One region of the Roseomonas gilardii genome, then DNA from elsewhere that is predicted to be linked to it. Evidence: predicted binding sites of a transcription regulator. Region 1 holds the regulator's gene; each other region holds the start of a gene.
What was found. The regulator LexA, encoded in region 1, represses DNA repair genes until DNA is damaged. The targets are predictions, from matches to a motif close to TGTTCTANNTANGTTC.
Positions count from the first base shown of each region.

Region 2: the regulator LexA is predicted to act here: its motif matches at 3,815-3,830, upstream of dinB (DNA polymerase IV).
Region 3: the regulator LexA is predicted to act here: its motif matches at 2,618-2,633, upstream of RGI145_RS02920 (putative DNA modification/repair radical SAM protein).
Region 4: the regulator LexA is predicted to act here: its motif matches at 4,338-4,353, upstream of RGI145_RS03070 (DUF3072 domain-containing protein).

Region 1 covers NZ_CP015583.1:2,009,278-2,015,050, forward strand. The annotation lists gene trpD (anthranilate phosphoribosyltransferase) at 1-715, shown strand, start outside; gene trpC (indole-3-glycerol phosphate synthase TrpC) at 821-1,672, shown strand; gene moaC (cyclic pyranopterin monophosphate synthase MoaC) at 1,750-2,181, shown strand; gene RGI145_RS09145 (molybdopterin molybdotransferase MoeA) at 2,198-3,403, shown strand; gene lexA (transcriptional repressor LexA) at 3,542-4,270, shown strand; gene RGI145_RS09155 (ComEC/Rec2 family competence protein) at 4,264-5,773, opposite strand, start outside.
Region 2 covers NZ_CP015583.1:8,860-14,632, reverse strand. The annotation lists gene RGI145_RS00075 (hypothetical protein) at 1-72, shown strand, start outside; gene cysK (cysteine synthase A) at 268-1,182, opposite strand; gene RGI145_RS00065 (molybdopterin-binding protein) at 1,431-2,099, opposite strand; gene RGI145_RS00060 (TOBE domain-containing protein) at 2,103-2,309, opposite strand; gene dinB (DNA polymerase IV) at 2,532-3,605, opposite strand; gene ppk2 (polyphosphate kinase 2) at 3,913-4,830, opposite strand; gene RGI145_RS00045 (LGFP repeat-containing protein) at 5,014-5,773, opposite strand, start outside.
Region 3 covers NZ_CP015583.1:669,443-675,215, forward strand. The annotation lists gene RGI145_RS02910 (ABC transporter substrate-binding protein) at 1-763, opposite strand, end outside; gene tcuC (MFS transporter) at 1,140-2,444, opposite strand; gene RGI145_RS02920 (putative DNA modification/repair radical SAM protein) at 2,637-4,001, shown strand; gene RGI145_RS02925 (UdgX family uracil-DNA binding protein) at 3,994-5,565, shown strand.
Region 4 covers NZ_CP015583.1:705,886-711,658, reverse strand. The annotation lists gene RGI145_RS03095 (hypothetical protein) at 1-101, opposite strand, end outside; gene RGI145_RS03090 (D-aminopeptidase) at 211-1,773, opposite strand; gene RGI145_RS03085 (winged helix-turn-helix transcriptional regulator) at 1,832-2,212, opposite strand; gene RGI145_RS03080 (SDR family oxidoreductase) at 2,317-3,378, shown strand; gene RGI145_RS03075 (uroporphyrinogen-III synthase) at 3,425-4,276, opposite strand; gene RGI145_RS03070 (DUF3072 domain-containing protein) at 4,377-4,655, shown strand; gene RGI145_RS03065 (nucleoside 2-deoxyribosyltransferase) at 4,741-5,292, opposite strand; gene RGI145_RS03060 (hypothetical protein) at 5,470-5,773, shown strand, end outside.

The DNA of each region.
Region 1 (5,773 bases):
GGTCGCGGGCTGTGGCGTGCCGGTGGCCAAGCATGGCAACAAGGCCCAGTCCTCGCGCTCCGGCACGGCGGATGCCTTCTCGGCGCTGGGGGTCAATCTCGACATCCCCTTCGAGCGCATCCCGGCGGTGATCCGCGAGGCCGGGATGGTCTTCCTGATGGCGCAGCGCCATCACGCCGCCCTGCGCCACGCCGCCGGGCCGCGCGTGGAACTCGGCACCCGCACCATCTTCAACCTGCTGGGGCCGATGGCCAATCCGGGCGGCGTGACGCGCCAGATGACCGGCGCCTTCGCCCCGCAATGGCTGCGCCCGATGGCCGAGGCCCTGGGGCGCCTGGGCAGCGAGCATGCCTGGCTCGTGCACGGCCAGGGGCTGGACGAGCTGACCGTCAGCGGCCCCAGCCAGGTGGTGGAGCTGCGCGACGGGCACCTGCGGGAATTCACCGTCTCGCCGGGGGATGTGGGGCTGCCGGTCTCCCCCGTGGAGTCCCTGCGCGGCGGCGATCCGGAGCGCAACGCGGCGGCGCTGCTGGCGCTGCTGGACGGTGTCGCCAGCCCCTATCGCGACTGCGTGGTTCTGAACGCGGCCGCCGCCCTTGTGGTGGCGGGCCGGAGCGACGATCTGCGCGAGGCGGCCCGGATGGCCGCCGCATCCATCGACCAGGGCGCCGCGCGCGGCGTGCTGGAGCGCCTCCGCACCGCCACCGCACCCTGACCACCCCCGCCCCCGCGCGCCCCGGTTCGTGCAGACCCTTCCATGCAACCCGGGCGGCGGCCGGAACTTGACGAGGCGGCGTCATACGCCGCAGGAAACCGTTCCATGGACCAAGCCTCAACGCTCGCGGCCCCCGAGACCCGCAGTGCCGCCAACCGCGACATGCCCGACATCCTCGCCCGGATCATGGCCGAGAAGGCCGTGGAGGTGCAGGCGCGGATGCACGAGATCTCCCGGTCCGAGATGGAACGGCGCGCCACCGCCGCCCCGGCACCGCGCTCCTTCACCGGGGCGCTGTGCAAGTTCCTGGGCGAGGGCCGCACCGGCCTGATCGCCGAGATCAAGCGCTCCTCCCCCTCCGGTGGGCTGATCCGCCAGGATTTCTCCCCCGCGAAGCTGGCCCGGGCCTATTGCGATGCCGGCGCCGCCTGCCTGTCCGTTCTCACCGATGCGCCGCATTTCGGCGGCTCCCTCGAATACCTCGCCGAAGCGCGGGCCGCCTGCGAGCTGCCGGTGCTGCGCAAGGACTTCATGCTCGACCCCTATCAGGTCCTTGAGGCGCGGGCTGCCGGGGCCGACTGCATCCTGCTGATCATGGCCGCCATCACCGACGAGCAGGCTCATGCGCTGGAGGACACGGCGCGCAGCCTGGACATGTCCGTGCTGGCCGAGGTCCATGACGAGCGCGAGCTGGACCGGGCCCTGGGGCTGGAGACACGGCTGATCGGGGTGAACAACCGCGACCTGCGCACGCTGCGGACGGATATCGCGGTGACGGAGCGCCTCGCCCCGCTGATCCCCGCCGACCGCATCCCGGTCGGCGAGAGCGGCATCCGCACGCCCGACGACGTGCGCCGCATGGCCGCCGCCGGGGCGCGCTGCCTGCTGGTCGGGGAACACCTGCTGCGCCAGCCGGATGTGGGAGCGGCGGCCCGGGCGCTGATCGAGGCCGGTTGAGCGGCGACGAGCCGGAAGGCCCCGCAAGGGATAGCCAGGGGCCCCTCACCCATTTCGACGCGGCCGGAAAGGCCGCGATGGTCGATATCTCGGCCAAGGCGGTCACCGAGCGTCGCGCCACCGCGCGTGGCCGCGTGGTGATGCGGCCGGAAACCCTGGTGCTGATCCGCGAGGGCCGTGCCGGCAAGGGCGACGTGCTGGGCGTGGCGCGGCTCGCCGGCATCATGGCCGCCAAGCGCACCGCCGACCTGATTCCGCTCTGCCACCCCCTGCCCCTCACCTCCGTGAAGCTCGACCTGGAACCGGTGGAGCCCGATACGGTGGAGATCGCCGCCACCGTCTCCACCGCCGGGCGCACCGGGGTGGAGATGGAGGCGCTGACCGCCGCCACCGTGGCGGCCCTGACCGTCTATGACATGTGCAAGGCGGTGGACCGGGGGATGCGGATCGAGGCGGTGCGCGTGGTGCACAAGTCGGGCGGCAAGTCCGGCACTTTCGAGGCCGACTGAAAGGGTTCCAGCGAGGATGATCCCGGTTTCCGAGGCGCTGCGGCGAATCCTGGATGCGTTGTCCCCCGTCCCGGCGGAGACGGTCAGCCTGCCGGAAGCCTGGAACCGTGTCCTGGCCGCGCCCGTGGCGGCACGCCTGACCCAGCCGCCCGCTGACGTCTCGGCCATGGACGGCTATGCCGTGCGGGCCGCCGAGGCGGTGGAGGGTGCCACCCTGGCGGTAACCGGGGCCGCGCCGGCGGGCCATCCCTTCGCCGGCACGGTCGGGCCGGGCGAGACGGTCCGGATCTTCACCGGCGGCTTCGTGCCGGAAGGGGCGGACGGCATCCTGCTGCAGGAGGACGCCACCGCCGAGGGCGACCGCGTCACCGTGCGGGAAACCGTGCGCCCCGGGCGCTGGATCCGGCGGCGCGGGCTGGACTTCGCCGTTGGAGAGGAACTGCTTTCCCCCGGGCGGCAACTCACGGCGCGGGATATCGGCCTCGCCGCCGCCGCCAACCATGCCTGGCTGACCGTGCACCGCCGGCCCCGGATCGGCATCCTGGCCACGGGCGACGAGATCGCCCTGCCCGGCGACCCGCTGCCGCCGGGCGGCATCGTGTCCTCCAACGCCCATGCCCTGGCCGCCCTGGTGCGCGGCGCCGGGGGCGACCCCGTGATCCTGCCCATCGTCGGGGATGATTCCGCGGCCATCGCCATGGCGGCCGCGGCGGCGGAAGGCTGCGACCTGCTCGCCACCACAGGCGGTGCCAGCGTCGGGGAGCATGACCTCGTGCAGTCGGCACTGGGGCCGCAGGGCTTCGCGCTGGATTTCTGGCGGATCGCCATGCGTCCCGGCAAGCCGCTGATCTGGGGGCATCTGCGCGGCGTGCCGCTGCTCGGCCTGCCGGGCAACCCGGTCTCGGCGCTGGTCTGCGGCGTGCTGTTCCTGCGCCCGGCCATCGCGCGCCTCTCCGGCCTGCCCGCCGGCCCCGCGCCCACCCGGCTGGCCCGGATCGGACGCGACCTGCCGGAGAACGACCGGCGGGAGGACTATCTGCGCGCGAGCCTGGAGGCCACGGGCGCGGACCTGCCCGTCGCCACCCCCTTCGCCGCGCAGGACAGCTCGATGCTCAAGACCCTGGCCCGTGCCGATGCGCTGGTGCTGCGGGCGCCGCACGCCCCGGCCCTGGCGGCGGGCGGGACGGTGGAAATCATCGACCTCGCGGCGCTCGGGGTCTGAACCGGCCCCTCCCTGACCCTTCCGTGATGGCGGAACACCTGTGGAATCCGGGGATAAACTTGACGACAAGCCAGGAACTTATCTAGAACAAGCAGATAACGTTTCCTCTTTGTTCGCCGCCCGGTTGGGAGATGCGCCATGCTAACGCGGAAGCAGCACGAGCTTCTCGTCTTCATCGACCGGCACCTGCGCCAGACCGGCTTCTCGCCCTCTTTCGAGGAGATGAAGGAGGCCCTCAACCTGCGCTCGAAGTCCGGCATCCACCGCCTGATCACGGCGCTGGAAGAACGCGGCTTCCTCAAGCGCCGCGCGCACCGGGCCCGGGCGCTGGAGGTGGTGCGGCTGCCCGACAGCCTCGCCCCCGGCAAGACGCCGTCCCGCGCGGCAGCGGCGGGCCCCGCCGGATCGTCCGGTGGCGCCTCCAACGTCATCCGTGGCAACTTCGCGCCGAACCTGGCGGGGGTGCCCTCCCCGGCCGAGCACAGCGTCGTGCAGCTCCCGCTCTATGGCCGCATCGCCGCCGGCCAGCCGATCGAGGCGCTGCGCGACACCGGCGGCAGCGTGGAGGTCCCGGCCTCGCTGCTCACGGGCGGCGAGCACTATGCGCTGGAGGTCTCCGGGGATTCGATGGTCGAGGCCGGAATCCTCGACAGTGACACGGTGATCATCCGCCGGGGCGATACGGCCGAGAACGGCACCATCGTCGTGGCACTGGTGGACGATGCGGAGGTCACGCTGAAGCGCCTCCGCCGCAAGGGCAATTCCATCGCCCTGGAGCCCGCCAATGCCAGCTACGAGACGCGGATCTTCGGCCCCGACCGGGTGAAGGTCCAGGGCACGCTGGTCGGGCTGCTGCGCCGCTACTGATCCTCGCCGGGGAGTTCTTCCGGCGGCTCCGCGGGTTCGGCGGCCATGTCCGGCCCGCCTTCATCCTCCCTGGCCGGGGCCTCGCGCGGCCTCGGCTTCGGGACAGGCGGCACCCAGGGGCGCTCGCCCCGCAGCATCCGGTCCGAAACCACCCTTGCCCCGTCGGGGGCCAGGAACACGGCCTGGGCGCCGTCGCGCCAGACGCTGAAACGGTCCACCACCAGCGGCGAGGTCCGGCCGGCACGGCAGCGGCCCCGGATCGGCTCGGCCGAGACCAGCGCCGCGACGCTGTCGCACCAGGGCTCCATCCGGATCGGCGGCGGCGCCACGCCCCGGCGCGTCTTCACCTTGCGCAACAGGGCGATCGCCGGCCCCCCCGGATGGGGCCGCAGTAGGCAGTGGCCGGCGGCGCAGCTCAGCCCGGCCGCCACGTTCTCCCCTTCCTCCGGCAGCGGCGCGAAGCCCGCCTCCCCCCAGTCGCGCAACCAGCTGTCACGGGTGAAGCCGTTGCTGCCCGAGCCACGCGCCAGGAAGACGCCTTCGGGGCTGCGATAGGCGATCAGCCGCGCATCGGCCGAGACCAGCAGGTCGGGCCGCGGCACCAGCGGGGCGGAGAACAGGCCGAACAGGATCAGCGGCACCCCCGCCCAGCGCCAGCGCGTGCGCCAGAGGCAGAGCCAGATCATCCCGAAGCTCGCCAGCAGCAGGCCCCAGGCGGGAATCGGCGGCGCGATGGCGGTGGCGCCGGGCCAGGACGCGACGCGGCGGGCCGTGGCCAGCACGAGGTCGGTGCCCCAGCCCATCGGCACCAGCGCCAGCCATTCCAGGCGGAAGGGCATCAGCAGCACCGCCAGCATCCCCGCCGGCATCACCAGCAGCGACGTCACCGGCACCGCCACCGCATTCGCCACCACGCCATAGAGCTGGAGCCGGCCGAAATGGTGCAGGCCATAGGGCGTGGTGGCCAGCCCGGCGAGCAGCGAGGTGAGGGTCAGGCCGAGCACCGCCACCAGCCCCCGCCGCCAGGCCTCGCCCTGCCCCCGCAGGCGGTCCAGCGGCCCGCGCATCGCCTCCCACCCCGCGATCAGCGCCAGCACGGCGGCGAAGCTCATCTGGAAGGAGGGGCCGAGCAGCGCCGCCGGCTGCCAGGCCAGCACCAGCGCGGCGGCCAGGGCCAAGGCGCGCAGCGACACCACCCGCCGCCCCAGCAGCACCGCCACCGTGGCCAGGGCGGCCATGGCCAGGGAACGCAGCATCGGCACCTGCGATCCGGTGAGCACCGTATAGGCCGTGCCGAGCAGCAGCCCCGCCGCGGCCGCCACGGACTTGCTGTCCGCCCGCAGGGCCAGGGGCGGCACCAGCGCCACCAGCAGCCGCACCACGCTCATCCCCAGGCCGATCACGATGGCCACGTGCAGGCCGGACACGGAGAGCAGATGGGCGAGGCCGCTGTCGCGCATCGCCGCCACGGCCTCGTCCGGGATGGGCGTCTGGCTGCCGGTG
Region 2 (5,773 bases), 2.0 Mb from region 1:
CCGATGCGTGATGCCGTCCAGGCGGTGGAGACCCTGGTGCGCGATGTTGGCGCCTCGCATGGGCGGGGCTGAGGATCAGAGGACAACCAACCGGCGGCTGTTCCTGGCCGCCCTTGCAGGGCACTCGATGACCGGCCCCGGAGGAGAGGCCTGCCTTCCTGCCTCAGCATTCCTCCGCAGGCCCTGCCGAAACCGCGGCCCCGGGCGCGGCGTGCCGCGCCCGGAACGGGGGCCCGGTCCTCCCGGGGCGGCACGGTCCCCGGGCGGTCAGCCCGGCAGGAAATCCGGCACCGACAGGTAGCGCTCTCCCGTGTCGTAGTTGAAGCCCAGCACGCGCGACCCCGTTGGCAGTTCCTTCAGCTTGCCCGCGATCGCCGCCAGCGTGGCGCCGGAGGAGATCCCCACCAGCAGCCCTTCCACGCTGGCCGAGCGCCGCGCGTAGTCCTTCGCCTCATCCGCCGAGACCTGGATCACACCGTCCAGCAGGTCGGTGTGCAGGTTCTTCGGCACGAAGCCCGCGCCGATGCCCTGGATCGGGTGCGGGGCCGGCGCGCCGCCCGAGATGACCGGCGAGGCCGAGGGCTCTACCGCGAAGACCTTCAGCCCCGGCCATGCCTTCTTCAGCACCTCGGCACAGCCGGTGATGTGGCCGCCCGTGCCGACGCCGGTGATCAGCGCGTCCAGCCCTTCCGGGAAGTCCGCCAGGATCTCGCGCGCCGTGGTGCGCAGATGCACGTCGATATTCGCCGGGTTCTCGAACTGCTGCGGCATCCAGGCGCCGGGCGTCTGCGTCACCAGCTCCTCTGCCCGCGCGATCGCGCCCTTCATGCCCTTCTCGCGCGGCGTGAGGTCGAAGCTCGCGCCATAGGCCTGCATCAGCCGCCGCCGCTCCACCGACATGGATTCCGGCATCACCAGGACCAGCTTGTAGCCCTTCACCGCCGCGACCATCGCCAGCCCGATGCCGGTGTTCCCCGAGGTCGGCTCGATGATCACCCCGCCCGGCTTCAGCTTGCCCTCGGCCTCCGCGGCCTCGACCATGGACAGCGCGATACGGTCCTTGATCGACCCGCCCGGATTGCTGCGCTCCGACTTCACCCAGACCTCGGCCTGCGGAAACAGCCGCGCGAGGCGGATATGCGGCGTGTTGCCGATGGTCTGCAGCACATTCTCGGCCTTCATGGGCCCTTCTCCTCGGCTTTCCGGCCACAGGGCAGCGCGTCCGGCGCGGTTTCGCCGGACATCCCGGTGGCGGGGGCGGCGGAACCGGGGCCGGACCCGTTCCGGCGCCTGTTCCGATACCCTGTTCTGGCGTCGCGTCCGATCATGGCGGCGGCGGGCGGGAATTCAACCGGAACAGCGGGCGGCCATCGCGAAATCCGGCTTTCCCTGCATTCCGATGCGACAATAGAGCCGGATCCCGTCCGCCCTCAGTGCCGCATGGCGCCCCCGTGCGGAGCCGGCAGCGGCCCTCCCCCGGGCTCCAGGATCTCCAGCCGCGCCAGGTCGCGCACGCTGCGCCCACCCCGCACCTCGCTCGGCACGGCGAGGCGAAGGGCCGCCGGGTCCAGCGCCCGCCCGTCCATCCGCAGCGCCAGCAGCACCGGCCGCCCCGCGAAATCCGGCGCGATCTCGCCCAGCGCCAGCACGGCCACATAGCCGTCGCGTCCCGTGGCCAGGACCACGCGCCGCACCTGCTCGCGCGGCTGCCCAGGGTCCACCGCGCCCGCCTCAGCCAGCACCGACCAGAGCGAGGGCCCCTCCAGCACCACAGGCGCCGGGGCGGGAGAACCTGCCTGGCCGGCATGGCCCGGCAGTTCCACCCGGAGCTGCGGCAGCCGCGCCAGCATCTCCGGCGTCAGCAGCCGCATCGCCCCGCCCCGTGGCCCGACCAGCACGCCTCCGGAATCGGCCTCCGGCGGAACGGCGGTGGGTGCCGCCGCCCCGGCCTGGACGCGGATCACCGGGCTCGCGGCCTCCTGGGGCCGCGCCACCGCTTCCCCGGCCCCCGCCGGCATGGCCAGGACCGCGACCAGGATCCCGAACGCGATCCCGGCCATCCCAGGACCCGGCCGCATCATCCGGACCATGCCGCGCATGGCCTATTTCCCGACCATCACGTCGGAGGCCTTGATCACCGCCACGGCCTCGTCCCCCACGGCGAGCGCGAGGTCGTCGATGGCCTCGTTGGTGATGGAGGAGGTGATCACCACGCCGCCGCCGATATCGATCCGCACATGGCCGGTGGTCTGCCCCTTCTCGACCGACACCACCTTGCCCTTGATCTGGTTCCTGGCACTCAGCTTGATCATCGCGGACATCCTCTTCTATCCGGCCCGGAAGGGGCCGGCCACATGCGCCATGTTGGAGCGCATACAACGCCCTGCCCACCGCTCCGCGCGTGACATTCGCGTGCCCCGGTTGCCGGCCGGGAGGAAAGGTGGGTGGAAGCAAGGACAGCCGCCCGATCCGCCGTCAGCGGCCATGGTCCATTGCTCTGGCCCATTGCCCTGACCGGACGCCGGCCGTCCCTACAGCAGCGCCATCTGCACCGGCCTGTCCCCGGCCTCCGTCTCCGCTCCCTCCAGCCCCGAAAGCGTCACCCCCAGCAGTCGGATCCCCCGCTCAGGCGGCAGCAGCCCGCGCAGCAGCCCCAGCGCGCTGTCCTCCAGCGCCGCCAGCTCCGGCACCACGCGCGCGAAGCTCTGGCTGCGCGTCACCTGGCGGAAGTCGCTGAACTTCGCCTTCAGCGTCACCGTCCGCCCGCGCGTGCCGTGGCGCGCGCAGTGCTCCCACACCTTCGCCGCCAGCGGCCGCAGCGCCGCCACCAGCTCCGCCTCCTCGTGCAGGTCGCGCGCGAAGGTCGTCTCCGCCCCCACGGATTTCCGGATGCGGTCCGCCCGAACCGGCCGGTCGTCCTCGGCCCGGCTGATCGCGTGGTAATAGGCCCCGGCCTTGCCGAAATGCGCCTGCAGGAATTCCAGGCTCTGCGCCCGCAGGTCGCGCCCGGTGCGGATGCCCATCCCCTCCATCCGCGCCGCCGTCTTCGGCCCGATGCCATGGAAGCGCCCCACCGGCAGCTCCTCGACGAAGCCCGGCCCCATGCGCGGCGTGATGACGAAGAGCCCGTCCGGCTTGCGCTGGTCGGAGGCGAGCTTGGCCAGGAACTTGTTGTAGGACACCCCCGCGGAGGCGGTGAGCCCGGTCCGCGCCCGGATCTCCGCCCGGATGCGCTCCGCGATCTCGGTCGCCGAGCCGATGCCCCGCAGCCTTCCTTCCTGGAGGCTCCCCTGGAGGCTCCCGGTCACGTCGAGATAGGCCTCGTCCAGCGACAGCGGCTCGATCACCGGCGTGTACTCCGCGAAGACCGCGCGGATCTCCTGCGACACCGCCCGGTACACCTCGAAGCGCGGCTTCACGAAGACCAGCTCCGGGCATTTCCGCCGCGCCACCACGGAGGGCATGGCCGAGCGCACGCCGAAGCGCCGCGCCTCATAGCTCGCCGCCGCCACCACGCCCCGCTCCCGCGCGCCGCCCACCGCCACCGGCAGCCCGCGCAGCGCTGGGTCGTCGCGCTGCTCCACCGAGGCATAGAAGGCGTCCATGTCGATATGGATGATCTTGCGCACCGCCGCCCGGCCGGCCTGCCCGTCGCCATGGCCGATGCCAGGGCAGTCACCAGGGCGGCCGCCGGGACGTTCCTCGGGGCACTCCCCCTGGGCCGCTTCCGGCCCCGCCGCTTCCGGCACGATGTCCGGCACCGCGCTCCTCCACCCGCCCGTTCCCGCCGCGCCGGCAGAAGGGGCGGCGGCACGAACAATCCGGGAACGAGCATAGGCCAGAGCGGGGGTCGCCGCCAATCGCAACCGTCCCGGCCAGCGCCGGGAGATCCCGCCCGTGGCGCCCGTGCCCTCAGTAGCGTTCCGGCACGTAGAGTTCCGGCGGCAGGGTCCGGCGCTCGTAGTTCGGGTCGAAGACGCGCTCGGGCAGGACCACCGGCTCGTGCGGCACTTCCTCGTAGGGGATGAGGGAGAGCAGATGCGCGATGACGTTCAGACGGGCGCGCTTCTTGTCGTTGCCCTCGACGATGTACCAGGGCGCCTCGGGGATGTTCGTGCGCTCGAACATCTCCTCCTTGGCCTTGGTGTACTGCTCCCAGCGCACCCGCGACTGCAGGTCCATGGGCGAGAGCTTCCACTGCTTGATCGGGTCGTGGATGCGCATCAGGAACCGGAGCTGCTGCTCCTCGTCGGTGATGGAGAACCAGTACTTCACCACGATGATGCCGGAACGGACGAGCATCCGCTCGAACTCCGGCACGTCGCGGAAGAAGTCCTCCACCTGCGCCTCGCCGGCGAAGCCCATCACGCGCTCCACGCCGGCGCGGTTGTACCAGCTCCGGTCGAACAGCACGATCTCGCCCGCGGCGGGCAGATGCGCGACATAGCGCTGGAAGTACCACTGCGTCCGCTCGCGGTCCGAGGGCGCGGGCAGGGCGACGACGCGGCAGGTGCGCGGGTTGACGCGCTGGGTGATGCGCTTGATGGCACCACCCTTGCCGGCGCTGTCGCGTCCCTCGAACAGCACGACGACCTTCAGCCCGTTCCGCGCGACCCAGTCCTGCAGCTTGACCAGTTCGCTTTGCAGGCGCAGCAACTCGCGGAAATAGAGCTGCCGGTCGATCGTCGCCGTCTTCCGCTCGCGCCGGATCTGCCGCAGCGCCTCGGGCAGACGCTGGTCGTCCAGCTCCATCTCGAGCTCTTCGTCCAGGTCGTCCTGCATCTCCAGCCGCAGCCAGGATGGCTGCCGCTCCTCGTCCTCACCCGCCATTCCGCCTGCCGCCCCTCGATGATAGCCCCCGGGGGAATCCTCGAAACCCGGGAATGGGCGGCTATAGACAGGCCATGCGGCGGCGCATGCGACGGATCCGTGACGATTTCATGACCCCCATGCCATGGCCCCGGCTGGAACACCGCTCCAGCCGGGGCCCGGGGCCAGGCGATCGCGCCCGCCTCAGAGCGAGGCCGAGGCGGCCCGTCCGGAGGACAGGTCGGTCGCCTGCACCTGCGCGCCGCTGAGGCCGGACAGGTTCACCTTGATCCGGTCGCTGATATGGCCGACCTCGTTCACGGCCACGGTGTGCTCGCCCGTCTGATGCGTGGTGGGCCCGCCCCCGGCGAAGAGGTCATAGGCCACCTTGGCGCTCTGCCGGCCGGTGAAGTTGTCGCCCTGGACATCGATGAAGCGTCCGCCATCGCTGATGGCACGCAGCGTGATCCGCGGCGGCGGGGTGAAGGCGCCGTTGTGCTGCTGCGCCCCGCCAGCCGGGGTCCAGGTGAAGTAGCCGCCCTGGAAGCGTTGCAGCCGCCCGACCCCCGCCTCGTCATGCTCCGCCTCCACCGGATAGCGGCTGCTGCCCCGCTCCCAGCCCAGACGCGCCCACTTGTCCCGGATCGCGCCATAGACCTCGTGCGCGCCCGACGCGGGCGACCAGTAGATCGACGCCTCCGGCTTCCCCTGGAGCTGCACCGCCCGGAAGTGGTTGAACCGCCCCACCCCGTCCGGGCAGCCGGACTCGTCGTTGATGGGATAACCGAAGCGCTCGCGCCCGATCTCTCGCCAGCGCGCGCCAATCGAGCCGTAGACCAGGTGCGCCCCGGTATCCGGATGCCAGGAGATCGTGCGACCCGACTGGAAATCCTGGTAGCGCCCAACCCCGTCGAAGGTGGGGGTCTCGTTGTTCAGGGGTGCGCCCAGCGCGCCGCCCAGCCCG
Region 3 (5,773 bases), 1.3 Mb from region 1:
CCAGCCAGTCCACCTCGCCCTGTTGCAGGGCATTGGCGGCGGTGGCCGGGTCGGGGATGACGCGCCATTCGACCCGCGCCACATTCGCCACCTTGCCGCCCGCCCAGAAGGAGGGCGGCTCCTGCCGCGGCTGGTACTTCGCGAAACGCTCCCAGGCCGAGAAGGAGCCGGAGACGCGTTCGCCCGGCAGGTAGCGGAAGGGGCCGCTGCCGATGGCGTCGGTGATCTGGGCGAAGGCATCCACCTTCGCCTGCCGCTCCGGCATGATCATGCAGATATCCGGCCCGCCCAGCGCGAAGGTCATCAGCGGGAAGGGCGCCTTCAGCCGGATGCGGAAGCGCCGGTCGTCCAGCGCCGCGATCTCGTCGGCCAGGGCCAGGAGCTGTTGCCCGAAGCCCTTGCGTTTGCCCCAGCGGTTGATGGAGGCCACGCAGTCGGCCGCGCGCACCGGCTCGTTGTCGTGGAACAGCAGCCCGTCCCGCAGGGTGAAGGTCCAGCTCAGCCCGTCATCCGAGACCTCGTGCCCCGCCACCATCTGCGGCTGTGGCGTCAGCGACGCGTCGATGCCGTAGAGCGTGTCGTAGACCATCATCCCGTGGTTGAAGGCGACCGTCGCCGTGGTCCACACCGGATCGAGGCTCGACAGGTCGGCCTGCGGCACGAAGCGCAGCGTGCCGGCGGGGGTGGCCGCCAGGGAAGGCCGCGCGAGGCCGGTGCCCGCCGCCAGGGCCGCACCGCCCGCGAGGAACTGTCTGCGCCGCATCGCCCGCCCTCCTCCGGATCGCCGGAGAGCGAGCTTGACGGCGTGGCGGCCCCGGAGGCCAGCGAAATAGAGACGCTCTCCCACCGGCATGATGGCGCCGCGCGGCGTGGTTGATGCCGTCCTGTGCAGGATCGCGCGGCAGCCCGGGCGTTCGCCGCGAAAGCGGGCGAGGCCCTGCGTCCCCGCCCAGCTCCACGCCAGTTCCCTGGGGACCGGACCCCAGGCTGACGCCCACCACCGGCGCCAACTCAGGCCCGGGGTCCGGGGGCCGGCGTCGGTCCCCGGCGGAGAGGGTCCGGGAGAGGCAGAGCCTCTCCCGGGGGCGACGAGCAGGGTGCCACGCCCCCGGGGCCCCCGGGGGAGCGCGGTTGTTCCGTCAGGGCACCAGGACGCCGGCGGCGCGTTCCGCCGCCATGGCGCGGCGATGCGACAGCAGGGTCGCCACCAGCCCCAGCACCGCCGCGACGGAGAGCCAGAGGCCGGGGATGGCGCGGTTGCCGGTGACCTCGATCAGCCAGGTGCAGATCGCCGGGGTGAAGCCGCCGAAGGTGGCGGTGGCCAGCGAATAGGCGAGCGAGAAGCCGGAGGTGCGGACCTCCGCCGGCATGATCTCCGTCAGATAGACCACCATGGCGCCGTTGTAGGAGCCGTAGAGGAAGGACAGCCACAGGAGCGACAGCAGCAGCCGGTCGAAGGAGGGCGCGGCCACCAGCCAGGAGATCACCGGATAGGCCGTGGCAATGGCCAGCACGGTGCAGGCCACCAGCACGGGAAAGCGCCCCAGCCGGTCGGAGATGGCGCCGCCGATGGGCAGCCAGATCAGGTTGGAAACGCCGACGCAGAGGGTGACGATCAGCGCGTCGGTGGAGGCGAGGTGCAGCACCTCCCGCCCATAGGTCGGGGTATAGGCGGTGATCAGGTAGAAGGACACGGTGGTCATCGTGACCATCATCATGCCCAGCAGCACCACCTGCCAGTTGGCGGCCACCGAGCGCAGGATCTCGCCCGCCGTCGGGCGGCGGTGCCGCGTCTGCTCCAGGAAGGCCTCGGTCTCGGGCAGGGAGCGGCGGATATAGAAGAGGTAGGGCACGATCAGGCAGCCCACCAGCAGCGGCACGCGCCAGCCCCAGGCATCCATCTGCGCCGGGGACAGCAGGCTGGCCAGCGTCACGCCGAGCAGCGCGGCGAAGATCACCGCCACCTGCTGGCTGCCCGACTGCCAGGAGACGTAGAAGCCCTTGTTGCCGGGCGTCGCGATCTCCGAAAGATAGACGGACACGCCGCCCAGCTCCACGCCGGCGGAGAAGCCCTGCAGCAGCCGGCCGATCAGCACCAGCACCGGCGCCATCAGCCCGATCGTCGCATAGCCCGGCACCACGGCGATGGAGAGCGTGCCCACCGCCATCATCGCCAGCGTCAGCAGCAGCCCGTTGCGGCGGCCGTGCCGGTCGATATAGGCGCCCAGCACCAGCGCGCCGAGCGGGCGCATCAGGAAGCCGACGCCGAAGGCCGCGAGCGACGCCATCAGCGAGGCGAAGGGGTTCTGCGAGGGAAAGAAGGTCCGGCCGATGGCGGCGGCGTAGTAGCCGTAGACCGTGAAATCGTACATCTCCAGGAAGTTGCCGGAGGCAACCCGGAAGACGTTCTTGATCTGGTCTTTTCGGGAGGAGGGGGTGGGCAAGAGGGCATGCTCCCAGCAGGCAGTCTTCTGTCAGCTAGACCTCATGGCCATCCGGAAACATGGGCCGGAAGATTACGGAAAATTTGCATGCTTCTGTCCGTCAGGTCATTCCGGCTTCCGGCCGCCGGATTTCCGCCGACGGAGCCCGTCGCGGCGCTTGCCGGCGCCGTTCGGAACATAATATGAACATTCATGCAGAGCCGTGCCATGGACCTCCGCCGGAAGCTGGAAATCCTCGCCGACGCGGCGAAATACGATGCCTCCTGCGCCTCCTCCGGCTCCGAGAAGCGGGACAGCCGCGACGGCGGCCTGGGCAGCACCGAGGGGATGGGCATCTGCCACGCCTATGCGCCGGACGGGCGCTGCATCTCCCTTCTGAAGGTGCTGCTGACCAATGCCTGCGTCTATGACTGCGCCTACTGCATCAACCGTGCCTCCTCGAACGTGCCGCGGGCGCGCTTCACGGTGGCGGAGTTGGTCGGGCTGACGCTCGACTTCTACCGGCGGAATTATATCGAGGGGCTGTTCCTGTCCTCCGGCATCATCCGCTCGCCGGACTACACGATGGAGCAGATCCTCCGCGTGGCGCGGGAACTGCGGGAGGATCACGGCTTCCGGGGCTATATCCACCTCAAGACCATCCCCGATGCCGATCCGGCGCTGCTGGCGCAGGCGGGGGCCTATGCCGACCGGCTGAGCATCAATGTCGAGCTGCCGAAGGTGGAGAGCCTGGCCCGGCTGGCCCCGGAGAAGGACAGCGGCGCCATCAAGCGCGCCATGGGCGACCTTCGGCTGCGCATCGAGGGTGCGGCGGAGGCAAGGCGGGAGCACGAGGCCGGGCGGGTCCGGGCCACGCCGCCGCGCTTCGCCCCGGCGGGGCAGAGCACGCAGATGATCGTGGGCGCGGATGGCGTGGACGACCGCCAGATCCTGGGCACCACGGCGGCGCTCTACGGCTCCTACCGGCTGCGTCGGGTCTATTTCTCCGCCTATTCGCCCATCCCCGACGCGCCCGCCCTGTTGCCGCCCATGGCGCCGCCCCTGGTCCGCGAGCACCGGCTCTACCAGGCGGACTGGCTGATGCGCTTCTACGGCTTCGAGGCCGGGGAGATCGTGGCGCCAGCCGGGGAGGACGGCGCCGCGCCGGGCATGCTGGATCTCGACATCGATCCCAAGCTCGCCTGGGCGCTGCGCAACCGGCACCGCTTCCCGGTGGACCTGAACCGGGCGGGGCGGGAGATGCTGCTGCGCGTACCGGGGCTGGGGGCGAAGACGGTGGAGCGCGTGATCGCCGCACGGCGGCACCGGACGCTGCGGCTGGAGGATCTGGCGCGGCTGCACATCCCGCTGCGGAAGGTGGCGCCCTTCTTGATCGCCGCCGGGCATCATCCGCGCACCGGGTTGCTCGACCGCGCCGACCTGCGCGCCCTGCTGTCGCCGGAGGGAGGGCTGGCCGCCTCCCTGCCCATGGCGCCGCCGGGGCGCCCCCGCCAGCTTTCGCTCTTCGCCGTCCTCCCTGGCCCGGAAGGCGCTCATGGAGAAGGCGCGCATGCATAGCGTCGCCCTGGAGGCGCCCGACGACTTCGCCGGCTGGCGGGCGGCGGCGCGGGCGCTGGTGATCGCCGGCATCGCGCCGGAACGGGTCTCCTGGTCCAGCCCCGCCGATCCGCCCGCCCTGCTGGCCGGGCCACCGCCGCCGGAGGCACCGGAGGACGCCCCGGCGCCGCGCGTGCCAAGGGCCTTCCCGGAACTGGCCGAACAGGTGATCCGCCACCGCGATCCGGAGCGCTTCGCCCTGCTGCACCGGCTGCTGCACCGGCTCCAGGCGGAGCGGGGGCTGCTGGAAGTGGCCTCCGACCCCGATGTGGGGCGCGCCGAGGCCATGGCCCGCGCGGTGCGGCGGGACGCACACAAGATGCATGCCTTCGTCCGCTTCCGGGAGATGCGGGTCGCGCCGGGCGAGGACGGCGCCCGCTTCGTCGCCTGGTTCGAGCCGGGGCACCACATCCTACGCGCCGAGGCGGGCTTCTTCCGGCGGCGCTTCGCGGCCCTGCGCTGGAGCATCCTGACGCCCGGAGGCTCGGCGCACTGGGAGGGGCCAGGAGAGGGACCGGGGGAGGGACCGGAAGGCGGAGAGGTCCGCTTCGGCCCCGGCGCCCGCCGCGCCGATGCCCCGGCCGAGGATGCGGCGGAGGATCTCTGGCGCACCTACTTCGGCGCCATCTTCAACCCTGCCCGGCTGAAGACCGGCGCGATGCTGGCGGAGATGCCCCGCCGCTACTGGCGCAACCTGCCCGAGGCGCGCGACATTCCCCGCCTGATCGCCGAGGCCCCCGCCCGGGTCGCCGCCATGGTGGAGCGCGGCGCCACCCCGCCCGCCCCAAGGCGCCAGCGGACGGCGCATCTTGTCTCCCTCCCGGGCGGCCGTCCGGATGGCCTGCACCCGGTGGCCCCCTCGCGCGTTGGAACCGCCGCCATGCCCCATGCCCAGACCCAGGCGGACAGCGACGTCCCCGCCGCCCTCGCCGCGCTGAAGCGCGAGATCGAGACCCGCAACGACCTGCCGGACTGGGCCGGGCAAGCGACGCAGCTCGTCTTCGGCGAGGGGCCTCCCGCTGCCCTGCTGATGTTCGTGGGCGAGCAGCCGGGCGACGAGGAGGATCTCGCCGGCCGGCCCTTCGTCGGCCCCGCCGGGCGGCTCTTCAACCGGGCGATGGAGGAGGCGGGCGTCGCGCGGGACGAGGCCTATGTCACCAACGCGGTGAAGCACTTCAAATTCGCCCCGACCGGCAAGCGGCGCCTGCACCAGACGCCGGATGCCGGAGACATCACCTATTACCGGCCCTTCCTGGAGCACGAGATCGCCCTGGTGGCGCCGCGCCTGCTGGTCACGCTCGGCGCCACGGCGCTGCGCGCCGTCACCGGCCGCGCCATGCCGGTGACCAAGGTGCGGGGCAACGTGCTGCGCGCGCCGGACGGGCGCCTCTTCTACCCGACCGTCCACCCATCCTATCTGCTGCGGATTCCCGATTCCGCCATGAAGGCCCGCGAATACGACCGTTTCGTGGAGGATCTGGCCAAGGCCGCCGCCACCGCGCGCAGCCTGCCCGCCGCGGCCTGACGCCGCCGGATGGGACACCGGGGCAGGCTGTCCTCCGCAGGCAGGCCGTCTGCCCCGGAGGCCTGACCCCGCCACGCGGTCCCCAACGCCCTTGCTTCCTCGGTCCGGCTCAGGCTATGGGAATAAAATCAACGCCCCGGCACGACGCAACTGGCCCCTGAATACGAGAGCCCAGGAAGCATTCTCCCTCCCTGTGCCGTCAGGAGAA
Region 4 (5,773 bases), 1.3 Mb from region 1:
TGGGCCTTGTCGGTCGGCGCCCCTTCGGGCGTGTGGCTGGGCCCCTTGGCCTTGGTGGGGTCCTCGGCGCCGCTGTCTCCTGGCTTCCGCGCATCGCTCATCGGGCCTCTCCGCTGTCCGGGGGCGCCATGCCCCTCCTCCGGAAACACAACGCCCGGGCGCCGCCCTTGTATGCCCGCCGATCCGCCCCGGCGCGGGAAGCGGCGGGGCCTATGCCGCCGCGATCCGCCGGAACGGCAGGTCGCGCGCCAGCCAGCAGCCGACGCGGATCTCCTCGACCCCGCCGCCGGCATCGCGCAGGGCACGCAGGGTCCAGTCGCCGGGCGGGGCGAAGTCCAGCGCGCGGGGGCAGGGCAGCAGCAACATGTCCGAGGCGAAGGGCAGCAGGGGCTGCATCATCCCCTCCCCCAGCCGTCCGGAAAAGGCGCCGTAAAGCGCGCCCCCCGAAGCGGCGACGGTCAGCTCCGCTTCCAGTTCCTCGCAGCGGAAGCGCCCCTCGAAGCCCGGGCCGGGCTCGCCGTCGCGCGGCTCCAGCCTGGTCCGGAGATTGTCGCCGGCCCGCTCCAGGATGACGGCCCCCTCATCCCGGAACAGGCGGCTCGCGCCGCCGGCGGCACCGCCTTCCGCGCAGGCCGAGAGGATTTCCGTCCCGCCCGAGAAGCCCAGCCGCAGGCGTCCATCCGCTATCGCCTCCACCCGCGTCGCCAGCCCGGTCTCGGGCTCCAGGTAGCAGCCGGCCAGGGTCGCATCGGTGGGCGGCGGCGCCGGATCGGCCGGCAGGTCCAGCAGCGCGCCGAAAAGCTCCGCCGCGGCGGCGCGGGGATCGGCCATGTGGTTGAACAGCACCACGACGGAAACGCGTTCCGCCGCGGCATGCGCCCGGAAGCTCCGCCAGCCGCGCAGACCGCCGCCATGGGCGGTGACCTCGCGCCCCAGCAGCCGGCCCCGCCCCAGGCCGAAGCCATAGGTGGCGGGACTGCCGTCCCGGAAGGCGACCGGCGCGGAAAGCCGGTTGTAGAGCCCCGCCACCTCGTCCCGGGCCGCGTCGATGAAGCGCTCCCAGGCGATCATGTCCTCCAGCGAGGCGGCGAGGCCGGCATCGCCCGTCCAGTGGATATGGTTCTCCGCCGCACGGAAGCCGCCCGCCAGCGAGCCCTCATAGCCGATCGTGCCGTCCCGCACCGCCGAGGTGTCCGGGTTCAGCGCCGCGTCCGGCATCTCCGCGCGGTCGAGGATGCGTTCGCGCAGCAGCGTCGCGAAATCCTGGCCGGTGCGGCGCTCGATGATCTCCGAGAGGAGGCGGAAGTTCTGGTTGACGTAGGAGAAGCGCGTGCCGGGCCGGAAATGCAGCGTGCGCGTCCGCCCGATCAGCCAGCGCGCCTCCTCCGGCCCGAAATGCCCTTCGACCGGCGCACCGCAGAGCATCGCCTCCGCCCAGTAGTCCCGCAGCCCCGACTGGTTGTGGCAAAGGTCGAGGATGCCGGGCGCCTCGCCCGCCAGATCCGGCATCAGCCGGCGGATTTCGTCATCCAGGACCGTGGGATCGGGGAAGAGATCGAGCAGCAGGGCGCAGGTGAACTGCTTGGTGATGGAGCAGACCAGGAAGGGCGTCCGCCCGGTGAAGGGCAGCCGCCGCCCGGCATCCGCCCAGCCCCAGCAGCGGCTCGCCACCACCTGGCCCTCGCGCAGCACCGCCACGGCGCCGCCGGGGCCGGGATAGCGGGCGGGCAGGCTGTCGAGGACTCGGTCGAGGCGGCTGGCGGTCTGGCTCATGCGCGGCATTGAACCGCCTCCCGCCGGCCGCGCAAATCCCTTCCTCCGGGCGCACGTCCTAGCCGCGCCGCGAGGTCGCCCTCGGCGCGAGACTGTCGAGCGCGTCGGCATTGCGGCGCCCCCAGTCGTAGAGCAGCTCGACCGGCTCCACGAAGCGCCGCCCCAGCGCCGTCAGCCGGTATTCCACCGCCGGCGGCACGGTGCCCTGGACATGGCGGGAGACCAGGCCGCTCGCCTCCATCTCGCGCAGCGTCTGGGTCAGCATCTTCTTGGAGATGCCGGGCAGGCTGCGCTGCAGAACGCCGGTCCGCGCCTCGCCGCCATGGAGGGCATGGAGCGTGTGCAGGATCATGCTGGTCCACTTGGTCGCGAAGAGTTCCAGCACGCGTCGCGGCGCGCAGTCCTCGCCCCAGGCTTCCTCCGGCGTACCGGGCCGCATCGGTGGTCACCTCCTGGTGCCTATGTCCCCAACCGGTGCCGTCTAGAACATCCCGCTCTCCCTGCCCAGTTTCGCCCCCGAACAGCGGAGGCGAGAGCAGGCCCATGACGAAGACGGCACTGGTGGTGGGGGCGGGCGGCATCGTCGGCGGTGCGACGGCAGCGCATCTGGCGGCGGAAGGATGGACGGTGCATGGCCTCGCCCGCCGCCCTCCGGCGCAGCCGGGCGTACAGCCGGTCAGCGCCGACCTGCAGGACGCCGCCGGCACCGCCGCGGCCCTGGCGGAGCTGCGGCCCGAGGCGGTGTTCATCGCCACCTGGCTCCGCCAGGACAGCGAGGCGGCCAATATCCGGGTCAACGCCGCCATGGTGCGGAACCTGCTCGACGCGTTGCGGCCGGGCGGCGGGGTGCGGCATGTCGCGCTGGTCACGGGGCTGAAGCACTATCTCGGCCCCTTCGAGACCTACGGGAAGGGCGTGCTGCCGCAGACCCCCTTCCGCGAGGACCAGCCGCGCCTGGAGGTGGAGAACTTCTACTACGCGCAGGAGGACGAGCTCTTCGCCGCCGCCGCGCGCGACGGCTTCTCCTGGAGCGTCCATCGCCCGCACACGGTGATCGGCAAGGCGGTCGGCAACGCGATGAACATGGGCACCACCCTGGCCGCCTATGCCACGCTGTGCCGGGAGCTGGGGCGCCCCTTCCGCTTCCCCGGTTCCGCCGCGCAGTGGAACGGGCTGACCGACATGACGGATGCGCGGCTGCTGGCCCGGCACCTGCTCTGGGCCGCCACCACCCCGGCGGCGCGCGACGAGGCCTTCAACGTGGTCGATGGCGACATCTTCCGCTGGAGCTGGATGTGGGGGCGGATCGCCAATTGGTTCGGCCTGGAACCCGCCCCGTTCGACGGCACGCCGCAGCCGCTGGAGCGGCAGATGGCGGGCGACGACGAGGCCTGGCGCGCCATCGCCGCGCGGCACGGGCTGGCGGAGGCCGATCTGCGCCGCCTCGCTTCCCCCTGGCACACCGATGCCGATCTCGGCCGCCCGATCGAGGTGGTGACGGACATGAGCAAGAGCCGGCGCCTGGGCTTCACTGCCTATCAGCCGACGGACGAGGCCTTCTTCGATCTCTTCGCGCAGCTCCGCGCCGACTGCCTGATCCCCTGACGGCACAGGAGCATCCCCCCCGGTGGGCGGAGGCGTCGCGGCCGGATCAGCCGATCGCCGCGACGATCTCGCCCACCATCGGCTTGAGGTGGAAGTTCTCGCCCGGCTGCATGGCGACATGGCCGCCCGCCTCCTCCACCGCCCGCGCCACCAGCGGTCCCACGGCGGCGATGCGGGTGCGGGCCAGGGCTTCGGCCAGCAGCGCTTCCTCGCCGCTGGCCTTCGCCACCTCGCGCAGGCGCCGCACCTGGGGAGAGGAGGTGAAGGCGATCAGGTCCACCGCCCCCTCCGCCATCTCGCGGATCACCGCCAGCACCCGTCCGTCATCCTCCTTCGAGGCATAGGCATAGGGCACCACCGGATCGGGCCGGGCGCCGCGATCGCGCAGGAAGCCCAGCAGCGCCTCGTTGGGATTGTCGGGATAGAGCTGCACCGCCACGCGCCGCCCTTCCAGCGGCAGGGGTTCCAGCGCGGCGATCACCCCGGCCGTGGTCGGCGTGGCCGCGGAGATGTCGGGCCCCAGGCCCAGGCTCCGCAGCCGGGCCGTCGGCTTGGGCCCGCGCACGATGCGGCGCGCCCCGGACAGCGCGGCGCGGAAGCCCTCCGCCAGCCCGGCCCGTTCCGCCACGCCCATCAGGCGCGACAGCCCCTCCCCGGTCAGCAGGATCAGGTCGTCCGGCGGCGTGTCGATGAAGCGCCGCAGCCAGGCCTCGGCGGGCGCCGGGTCCTCCAGGTCGAGGATGGCGACCAGCGGGCAGCGCAGCACCGTGGCCCCCTGGCGCTCCAGCATCCGGGCCATGGTTTCCAGCTCGCGCGTTTCCGGCACCACGACACGGCGGCCGGCCAGCGGCCCGGCCGCGCCCTGATTCCCTGTCTCGGCATCCACGGAGCTGCTCATGGGCTCTTCCCTGGTCTTCCGCTCCGGCCGGGGAAGGCACCGCGAAACCCCGGCCGGATGCGAACGTTTGGAGAACGATCAACACGAGGATGCCAGATCCATGGCCCAGAAGCACGGCCAGCACGCCGAATCCGCCCAGAAGGCGACCCAGGACGTGACGGAGAATCCCAAGACCGATCCCGATCCCGGCTCCAACACGGTGAAGGACCCGGACAACTGGACCACCGGCGACGAGGCGATGACCGGCGCCCAGGCCAGCTATCTGAAGACGCTGAGCGAGGAGGCCGGCGAGGAGTTCGACCCGTCGCTCAGCAAGGCGGAGGCCTCCAAGCGGATCGACGCGCTGCAGGCCAAGACCGGTCGCGGCCGCGACCATTAGGCCAGGACAGGAGCGCGACGCCGCCCTGTCGGCGCGAGGCGAGGGTCCACCCGTGAACCCCGCCTCTCCGCGCGCCCCTTGGGGCCTATTCTCCCCGCAGGCCCAGCTTCACCGCCGCCTGGGCCACGCAGAGTTCGAACACATCCAGCGCGTCGAAGGCCCGGTCCCGCCCATCCGGCGGCAGCACCATGGGCAGCCCGCCGCCATCCAGCACCGCGCCGGGGATCATCAGGTTGTCGGGCGCCCCGAATCCTTCGATGGTGATGCCCTCCAGCGGGTCCGGCACCGCCGCCACCTGCGCCCGGCTGCGCGTCTCGAAGAGGCTGGCGCTGTTGGAATAGCCGAAGATCGGCTTGCCACGCCCGAGGAACCAGCCGATCTCCACCAGCGTGCCCGAATCGGCGGAGGGACCGCGGAAAGGCGTGAGGTTCGCGATCACGATGTCGCATTCCTCCATCATCGCCACATCCTTGCGATAGATGCCGAGCCAGGTGGTCTCCGCCGCCAGCCCCTCCGCATCCTCGTTCAGCGGCGGGCGCCCGGTGATGCCATAGCGGGCGCAGATCCCGGTCTTGCGGCGCGCATGCTCGCGCGCCTTCGGCAGGAACACGTCCGGCCCGGCCAGATAGGCCCTCATCCCGCTGTCTCCCTCGGCTGTCCCGCCCCTCTGTCGCGCGGGCGCGGCCCGGCGTCCAGGGGATCGGGGCGCCGCCGGCCCCGGCCCCCCTTCGCCGGAAAGGCGGCCGGCCCTGCCGTGGTCCGCCGGTCGCGCTCTGCCTTGCCGCGGGCCCCGCGCCGGTGCCATTGAGACCGGATGGCCCGTGACCACCTTTCTCCGTTCCTCTTGCCGCTGGGCCTCGCCCTGCTGCTGGCCGCCTGTGCCACGCCGCAGCCCCCGATCGTGGCGGGCCAGCCCCTGCCGCCGCAGGAGCCGGTCTCGGTCCAGGTCAAGGACGAGCCGGACCAGCCCTTCCTGGTCTACAGCGTCACCCCGAGGATCGAGGAATACCCGGACGGCCCGCCCCTGCCCCGCGTCCTGACCGCGCTGGGCGCCGGGCGGGCGCGGCAGGATGCGCGGGAGAGGATCTTCCGCGCCACGATCGAGGTGACCTATGCCG